Regions from separate parts of the Bacillus paranthracis genome, predicted to be linked through region 2. Evidence: a T-box and tRNA genes for the amino acid it is inferred to sense, from the RefSeq annotation. Region 2 holds a T-box; the other holds one or more tRNA genes.
The links. A T-box is a leader RNA that pairs with one kind of tRNA and senses whether it is charged. The one in region 2 lies ahead of trpS (tryptophan--tRNA ligase), so its partner is inferred to be a tRNA-Trp.
Positions count from the first base shown of each region.

Region 1: it encodes a tRNA-Trp, which carries the amino acid that the T-box ahead of trpS (tryptophan--tRNA ligase) is inferred to sense. The anticodon was not compared.

Region 1 covers NZ_CP101135.1:780,527-784,920, reverse strand. Annotated here, with positions in the region: gene NLJ82_RS03955 (DUF3965 domain-containing protein) at 1-925, opposite strand, end outside; gene NLJ82_RS03950 (CBS domain-containing protein) at 1,220-1,639, opposite strand; tRNA gene NLJ82_RS03945 (tRNA-Glu) at 1,770-1,841, opposite strand; tRNA gene NLJ82_RS03940 (tRNA-Asn) at 1,843-1,917, opposite strand; tRNA gene NLJ82_RS03935 (tRNA-Ile) at 1,926-2,002, opposite strand; tRNA gene NLJ82_RS03930 (tRNA-Trp) at 2,013-2,083, opposite strand; tRNA gene NLJ82_RS03925 (tRNA-Thr) at 2,090-2,162, opposite strand; tRNA gene NLJ82_RS03920 (tRNA-Phe) at 2,172-2,247, opposite strand; tRNA gene NLJ82_RS03915 (tRNA-Asp) at 2,257-2,332, opposite strand; tRNA gene NLJ82_RS03910 (tRNA-Met) at 2,336-2,412, opposite strand; tRNA gene NLJ82_RS03905 (tRNA-Ser) at 2,440-2,532, opposite strand; tRNA gene NLJ82_RS03900 (tRNA-Ser) at 2,584-2,676, opposite strand; tRNA gene NLJ82_RS03895 (tRNA-Ala) at 2,697-2,769, opposite strand; tRNA gene NLJ82_RS03890 (tRNA-Pro) at 2,785-2,858, opposite strand; tRNA gene NLJ82_RS03885 (tRNA-Arg) at 2,869-2,942, opposite strand; tRNA gene NLJ82_RS03880 (tRNA-Leu) at 2,946-3,034, opposite strand; tRNA gene NLJ82_RS03875 (tRNA-Gly) at 3,051-3,125, opposite strand; tRNA gene NLJ82_RS03870 (tRNA-Leu) at 3,155-3,235, opposite strand; tRNA gene NLJ82_RS03865 (tRNA-Lys) at 3,250-3,325, opposite strand; tRNA gene NLJ82_RS03860 (tRNA-Gln) at 3,330-3,404, opposite strand; tRNA gene NLJ82_RS03855 (tRNA-Tyr) at 3,416-3,499, opposite strand; tRNA gene NLJ82_RS03850 (tRNA-Val) at 3,508-3,583, opposite strand; rRNA gene rrf (5S ribosomal RNA) at 3,589-3,704, opposite strand; rRNA gene NLJ82_RS03840 (23S ribosomal RNA) at 3,806-4,394, opposite strand, start outside.
Region 2 covers NZ_CP101135.1:1,216,323-1,220,716, reverse strand. Annotated here, with positions in the region: gene NLJ82_RS06155 (peptide ABC transporter substrate-binding protein) at 1-1,309, opposite strand, end outside; gene NLJ82_RS06150 (DUF3899 domain-containing protein) at 1,629-2,009, shown strand; T-box leader at 2,115-2,331, shown strand; gene trpS (tryptophan--tRNA ligase) at 2,407-3,396, shown strand; gene NLJ82_RS06140 (YjbA family protein) at 3,555-4,301, opposite strand.

The DNA of each region.
Region 1 (4,394 bases), 440 kb from region 2:
ATTCTTCACAATAATATGCATGTTGTGGAACTTGGATCATTTCAAAAAATGGCACATATGATAATAATTTTCCAATAAAATGATCATATCGATCCATTATTCCTATCGTCATATGCTCCATCATATCTTTCATTACATATAAATAATCATCTACATGAGTAGTCTTGAGTGGGTCTAATCGATCTGAAATTTGAGAAAGTACAGCCCTTTGGCAAGCTAACACCGCTTGACTAGGTCCATAATATGATAGAAAGTCTGTACACTTACGATACTTTCGTAATAAATCATATGTATATAAGTCATAAACAAAAGTATTACAATACATCGCTAAACTCATCATATCACTATTTAATTGCTCTTTTGATAGTGACTTAGCTCTCTTACACATATAAAAAAATGTAAATTCTAATACTTCTTTATGGGATAATAAATGTTTACAGTCTGTTATACATTTCTCATTAAATTTAACTCTATCCCAAATTTCTACATCTCCATCAGTTAATTCACCAATACGATATTTAATTATTAAATAGTTTAAAGCAACCGCCTGCGTCAAAAGATCCCACGTTTCATATTCCAATGAAGTATGAACAAACTCAGCTAGCCCTTGAGTTACCATAAAAGTATTCGCTTCTTCATACCAACCAATTTCTTGGCATAAGCGAAGAATACGTACTAAAGTTGGAATTTCGTCTTTATGAAATTGCGGTAAATTCTTTGCTTTATTCATTCCATATACGATAAATGCCGCTAAATTTTCTTCTTTATAAAATTCTTTTTCTTTCCACACTAATATAGTTCGTTCTTTCCCTTCACCTTTTGGATGACAAGGTACAAGCAAAGAAAATAATTCAGCGAAATTATTTGGTTCTATATATGTATCTGTAACCAAATTCCAATTTGGATCGCGCTGTACAGCCTTCATATAATTCCCCTTCCCTTTTATCTACATAGGAAATATTAATCCATTATCACATCATTAACAATGAATATTGTTATATTCGAAATCAATCATAATACTTATATCTATCAGTATATCATTTTTTCTCTTATTTATAATTAGGAATGACAAATTTAAATAAACTGTCGAAATTACTAACTGTATACTTATTATATAATGGCTCAGATACATCATGCTAACATATTAGCTTAACCCTATATACTAGAATAATGTATCTGATTTTTATACGTAACGTATTACACTAATTAAAGTCTCACTTCATTCCGTATGCTCTGATATTTCACTTAAAGCAAATCCCGCTTGATCATCTGCCGATTCTTTTATAGCTAAATCTCCTAGTGCTAACATCCCAACGAGTTGACCACTCTCAACTACTGGCAATCGTCTAATTTGATACTGTGCCATTAACTCTGTAGCCTTTTCAATAGGATCATCTGGAGAAACTGAAACAATGTTTTTTGTCATTACATTTGTAATTTTATTAGATCCAGGATGTTTTTCAGCAATCCCTCGAACAACTAAATCTCGGTCCGTAACAAGACCAACAACTTGTTCATTTTCAACAACCGGGATCAATCCAATCGATTCTTCTTTCATCTTTACAGCAGCTTCATATACATTGTCTAACGGTGTACACTGTACAATATGAGTGCTCATCAAGTCTCTCACTCGTGTCATTTGTATCTCCTCCTTTTTATACATACCATAGCTTTTCCTAAATCCCTTTATTTATTTCAGGAAAATCAGTTGATAAAGGAGAATGAACGCACAATAAAAAAGAGTCAGCAATATGCTGACTCTTTTTTTATGACCCGTACGGGATTCGAACCCGTGTTACCGCCGTGAAAGGGCGGTGTCTTAACCACTTGACCAACGGGCCATGGCTCCGCAGGTAGGACTCGAACCTACGACCGATCGGTTAACAGCCGATAGCTCTACCACTGAGCTACTGCGGAATAATATATGGTGGGCCTAAATGGACTCGAACCATCGACCTCACGCTTATCAGGCGTGCGCTCTAACCAGCTGAGCTATAGGCCCATATACTTTACAGGGGCAGTAGGAATCGAACCCACACTGGAGGTTTTGGAGACCTCAGTTCTACCTTTAAACTATGCCCCTAAAGGATGCCGACTAGAGGACTTGAACCCCCAACCTACTGATTACAAGTCAGTTGCTCTACCAATTGAGCTAAGTCGGCATAAAAAAATGGTGGCTCGGGACGGAATCGAACCGCCGACACGAGGATTTTCAGTCCTCTGCTCTACCGACTGAGCTACCGAGCCAAACATAAATGGCGGTCCCGACCGGGGTCGAACCGGCGATCTCCTGCGTGACAGGCAGGCATGTTAACCACTACACCACGGGACCATTTGGTTGCGGGGACAGGATTTGAACCTGCGACCTTCGGGTTATGAGCCCGACGAGCTACCGTGCTGCTCCACCCCGCGATGATAAAATATTTACTTTATAAAAAATGGAGGAGGTAGAGGGATTCGAACCCCCGCGCGACTCTCGCCGCCTGTCGGTTTTCAAGACCGATCCCTTCAGCCGAACTTGGGTATACCTCCATGAAGGAAAAAATATTTTATTATTTATGTCTAAACCATTTTAAAAGAAAATGGAGGAGGTAGAGGGATTCGAACCCCCGCGCGATTCTCACCGCCTGTCGGTTTTCAAGACCGATCCCTTCAGCCGAACTTGGGTATACCTCCGAGACATATAATAAATAAAGTGGAGCCTAGCGGGATCGAACCGCTGACCTCCTGCGTGCAAGGCAGGCGCTCTCCCAGCTGAGCTAAGGCCCCATGTTTTTGGGAATATCGGGAAGACAGGATTTGAACCTGCGACCCCCTGGTCCCAAACCAGGTGCTCTACCAAGCTGAGCCACTTCCCGTTATTAAAAGCGCGCCCGAGAGGAGTCGAACCCCTAACCTCTTGATCCGTAGTCAAACGCTCTATCCAATTGAGCTACGGGCGCATATGGTGCCGAGGGCGGGGGTCGAACCCGCACGGTGGTCACCCACCGCAGGATTTTAAGTCCTGTGCGTCTGCCTGTTCCGCCACCCCGGCATGTCATATTGAAAATTGGAGCGGAAGACGGGATTCGAACCCGCGACCCCAACCTTGGCAAGGTTGTATTCTACCACTGAACTACTTCCGCAAGACATGTATGAGTTATTTTATTAAAAGTGCGGGTGAAGGGAGTCGAACCCCCACGCCAAAGGCGCTAGATCCTAAGTCTAGTGCGTCTGCCAATTCCGCCACACCCGCATATTTTGTTAAAATGGTGAGCCATGAAGGACTCGAACCTTCGACCCTCTGATTAAAAGTCAGATGCTCTACCAACTGAGCTAATGGCTCTTAATGGCTGGGCTAGCTGGATTCGAACCAGCGCATGACGGAGTCAAAGTCCGTTGCCTTACCGCTTGGCTATAGCCCATTAATTAAGAATGGTGGAGGGGGGCAGATTCGAACTGCCGAACCCGAAGGAGCGGATTTACAGTCCGCCGCGTTTAGCCACTTCGCTACCCCTCCGACATATATGGTGGAGGATGACGGGATCGAACCGCCGACCCCCTGCTTGTAAGGCAGGTGCTCTCCCAGCTGAGCTAATCCTCCATTTTGCCTGGCAACGTCCTACTCTCACAGGGACAAGGTCCCAACTACCATCGGCGCTAGAGAGCTTAACTTCCGTGTTCGGTATGGGAACGGGTGTGACCTCTCTGCCATCATTACCAGACTCTATTCATTTAAGACAAGAATCATTATAACTTATTTAACTTTAAAAGTCAACAAGTTTTTTATATTCTTTCAAAACTAGATAACATTGCTTCATATTATATGGTTAAGTCCTCGATCTATTAGTATTCGTCAGCTCCACATGTCACCATGCTTCCACCTCGAACCTATCAACCTGATCATCTTTCAGGGATCTTACTAGCTTACGCTATGGGAAATCTCATCTTGAGGGGGGCTTCATGCTTAGATGCTTTCAGCACTTATCCCTTCCGCACATAGCTACCCAGCTATGCCCTTGGCAGAACAACTGGTACACCAGCGGTGCGTCCATCCCGGTCCTCTCGTACTAAGGACAGCTCCTCTCAAATTTCCTACGCCCACGACGGATAGGGACCGAACTGTCTCACGACGTTCTGAACCCAGCTCGCGTACCGCTTTAATGGGCGAACAGCCCAACCCTTGGGACCGACTACAGCCCCAGGATGCGATGAGCCGACATCGAGGTGCCAAACCTCCCCGTCGATGTGGACTCTTGGGGGAGATAAGCCTGTTATCCCCGGGGTAGCTTTTATCCGTTGAGCGATGGCCCTTCCATGCGGAACCACCGGATCACTAAGCCCGACTTTCGTCCCTGCTCGACTTGTAGGTCTCGCAGTCAAGCTCCCTTATGCCTTTGCACTCTACGAATGAT
Region 2 (4,394 bases):
CATAATCTCCACTTGCTTCAAGTTTTAATTTTTGTGCAAATGGCTGCATTTTTGTTGGAACTGTTAAACCTGGTAAGTTCTTTTCAAATTGACCTTTTAAATACTCTCCGATTTTTTTAGCATCATCAGTATCAAAGTTTAATAGCTCTAACTCTACTTTGTCTACACCAAGTTCTTTTTTACCAGCTTCCCAGTATTTTTGTGCTTCTTTCATATCCTCTTTTATAAGCTTTCCGTTTTCTTCACGGAAGTCTTTTCCATTCGGACCTTTTGCTAAGCCTTTCGGAACAAAACCATATATACCCTCTGAACCATCGTTTAAGATCACTTTTCCGATGTTTTCACGTTCAAAGGACATTGCAATTGCTTTTCGGATATTTTTATTTGCTAAAAATTTATTCTTTTCATTTAAGCGAATAAATTGTGTAGATGGTCTCTTAATCGTTTTAAAGTCAGCATCTGATTTGTATTTATCTACAAACTCTGATGTTAAGACTACACGATCAATTGCTTTCGTTTCATATAGATTTATAGCAGTTGAACGATCCTTAACAATATTGAAGTTTATTTCCTCAAGTTTTACTTCTTTATTTTCCCAATACGTTGGATTCTTCTTAAGTTGGAAACTTTGTTCGTGCTTCCATTCATTTAATACGAATGGACCATTATAAAGTGTCGTATTGGATTCTAATCCAAATTTTGCTCCTTGTTCTGTTACAAACTTCTCATTCAAAGGATACAATGTTGGATAGACTGTTAAACTTACAAAATAAGGAACAGGGTTATCTAATTCCACTTCAAGTGTATGATCATCAATTGCCTTTACACCAAGTTCTTCAACTGGTAACTCTTTTTTGTTAACTTTCTCCGCATTTTTAACATCAAATAGTATGTAAGCAAACTTGGCACCCGTGTTTGAATCTACAGCTCTTCGCCAAGAATAAACGAAGTCCTTCGCTGTTACAGGTTCACCATTAGACCATTTCGCATCTTCACGTAACTTAAACACATACTTTTTGCCATCCTCTGATTTCTCATAAGATTTAGCGACACCCGGAACAAGTTTATCATCTTTCCCCAGACGATATAACCCTTCCATTGTGTTATTCATGATGTTAGAAGATGTTGCATCTGTTGATAACGTCGTATCCATAGTTGGGATTTCAGCTGTCTCAGTTAGATTTAACACTTGCTTGTTTGAGGATTTTTCTTTCGCGCCTGCTTTATTATCCTCTTTTTGGTAACTACAAGCTCCTAACATACTGACAGTCAACGTCGATGCAAGTAATAACGGTATCTTTTTCTTCATGTTGTGTTGCCTCCCCTAATTGCACTTCCTGTACCCTCACTTGTAAAAAAGTAGAATTGAAAGAATAATCTCCAAGTTTCTACAATTTTCATTATACATATAATATGACGATTGTGAATATAGTTTTTTGTTTTTTTGTTAAAATTTTTAATAAAATGTTTATATTTTTATTTTTTTGTAAAGGGATACGTTAACATTGCTACCATCATCTTGCAATCAGACCTTTAATTGCGTATAATTTTCAAAAAATTAATTCTAGTACATATTATAGCTTTTATAGTATAATAATTCTAGTAACATTTTGACGGAGGGGAACATTTTGAATAAAGTTTTTTTTCATACTTGTATACTAATTTTCATAGCGATAATTGCTTCTAGTATTGGCGCATTCCTTGTTTCATCGCAGTTTTTGTTGAATTTTGTCAACATCTCGTTCTATATCGCACTATTTTTTATTCTTATAGGCGGTTTTTTATTCATATTTCAAAATGGATTTTTTAATGTAACAATTTACGCCTTCCAAAGAGTATTTGGTACGAACAAAAAAATCGACTCTTTAATTGAAGAAGTAGAGGAACCTGTCGATAAGAAAGAACGTATTTATAAAACATATTCATTCAAATGGACGTATCCAATTTGCATTACCGGTATCGTTCTTGGGTTGTTCTCGACCTTCATTAGCTTTACTATTTTGATGTAGTTTGCAAACACTATCCCATATGATATAATAATCTGCAAAACATTTTGTTATAAAACTTTAGTTCTTTCATATTTAAAGAGCTCAAGTAACAATAAATAAATTTATATGTATGCGATGATAAAGAAGAGTACATATTGAGGCAATTTCAGAGAGCTTGTGGCTGGTGTGAACAAGTAATTGTACAGTATGGAATGGGCTTTTGAGCTCCAAACCGAACCGAAAGTAGTAGGCTTTGGCGTTATATCCAAACGTTATTATGGATTAGAGAGATTTCACAGTAGTGAAATAATTAGGGTGGTACCGCGGTCCATTCGTCCCTATAGTTTTTTGGGATGAATGGGCTTTTTTGTTTGCCTTCTCTTCCCTATCACGCATTCAAATTTAGGAGGAATTACTTATGTCAGTTATCTTTTCTGGTATTCAGCCGAGTGGAACGATTACACTTGGAAACTATTTAGGGGCTATGAAGCAATTTACAGAGCTTCAAAACGAACACGACTGTTATTTCTGTATTGTAAATCAACATGCGATTACAGTGCCTCAAGATCCCGTCGGGCTTCGTAAAAACATCCGCAGTCTTGCTGCACTTTATGTAGCATGCGGTATCGATCCTGAAAAAGCTACGTTATTTGTACAATCAGAAGTACCGGCACACGCTCAACTAGGATGGATTATGCAATCAGTTGCTTACGTTGGAGAATTAGAGCGTATGACGCAATATAAAGATAAAGCGTCAGGTAGAGATTCAGTACCAGCTGGATTACTAACGTATCCACCATTAATGGCTGCTGATATTTTACTTTACAACACTGAAATCGTGCCTGTTGGTGATGACCAAAAGCAACATATGGAATTAACACGTGACCTAGCAGAGCGTTTCAACAAACGCTTCCGTGAAGTATTCACAATTCCTGAAATTCGCATTCCAAAAGTAGGAGCTCGCGTTATGTCACTAACAGAGCCTACGAAAAAAATGAGTAAATCTGATCCGAATCCAAAATCAATGATCAGCATGCTTGATGAACCAAAAACAATTGAAAAGAAAATTAAGAGTGCTGTAACTGACTCTGAAGGTATCGTGAAATTTGATAAAGAAAACAAACCTGGCATCTCTAACTTATTAACAATTTACTCTTCATTCTCTGGAAAAACAGTTGAAGAAATTGAAGCAATGTACGAAGGAAAAGGATACGGCGACTTCAAAGGCGACTTAGCGCAAGTAGTCGTAGAAGCAATTCGTCCAATCCAAGACAAATATAACGAACTAATCAACTCACCAGAACTAGACGAAATTCTAGACAAAGGTGCCGAAAAAGCAAACCGCGTCGCATTCAAACAACTACGCAAAGTAGAAAACGCAATGGGACTAAGCAGAAAACGTAGGTAATTTATAAAGCGGAGGCGGCTCGTTCAGCTCTGACTGGCTAAGGTTCTTTCGCATAAAAGGCGCTTTTTGCCTTCTTATGCGGAAGGTTCTTAGACACGAAGAGCTTGCCGCTGGAGCAAGACTACAACAAATTAAAAAAACCGCCAATCGGCGGTTTTTTAATTTACCTTTTGCTCGTTTTCCATTTCCCATAACTTTTCAAAAAATGGCTGTCCTTTTACGAGACGCTCGCATAATTGTTCGTGCTTCTCAGACCAACCTGTTTTCGCTTCCTCATACAGCTTAGCCCAAATATCTTCAAATTCCATATGTTGAACCATTCCGTATGCTGATGGATCCCACTCTGTGAACCAATAGCGAATTTCTGCTGTGTTTTTCGTTGTATGTAATTGATCTAACGCCATAAATAGTAATTGTTTAAGCTGCCTTTCTTTACGAGTTAAGCCATTCATAATGAAAGGTGATGGTGATAAAATATGATGTTCTTTTTCCATTTCTTCTACTTGGAACTCATACTTTTCTGCTTGTACGTTTTCTACCATCTCATATACCATCTGCTCTTGGCGCGGTATAAGTCTGCTCTTTCGAATTGGCACGTTGTAACCAATTGTATCAATTGCAATAATTCCTTTTCCATCTGTAACTACAAAGCAATACTCTTGCTGCAAACGTTCATGATTTTTACGAATATAAGCCTTATGATGTACGTCTTCCAACATTTTTTGCGGAAGCTCTAACAATTCGTTCTCGATGTAATGATATAATGTGGAATCTACTTTTAATAATGGCACTTGATCTAATAGCTCAATCGTATCATCTTTCCGCCATTCGTAAAAATGACAAACGTTATACCCATTCTCTTCACCTTCAAACCAATTTACCCATACATCATGTAGATATAACATTCACTACCCCTCACTTCACTACTGTTTGTATCCATCATTATGTTCAATTTTTCTTAACTTTATTCCACCTAAGGAAATATATTCTAATTATTA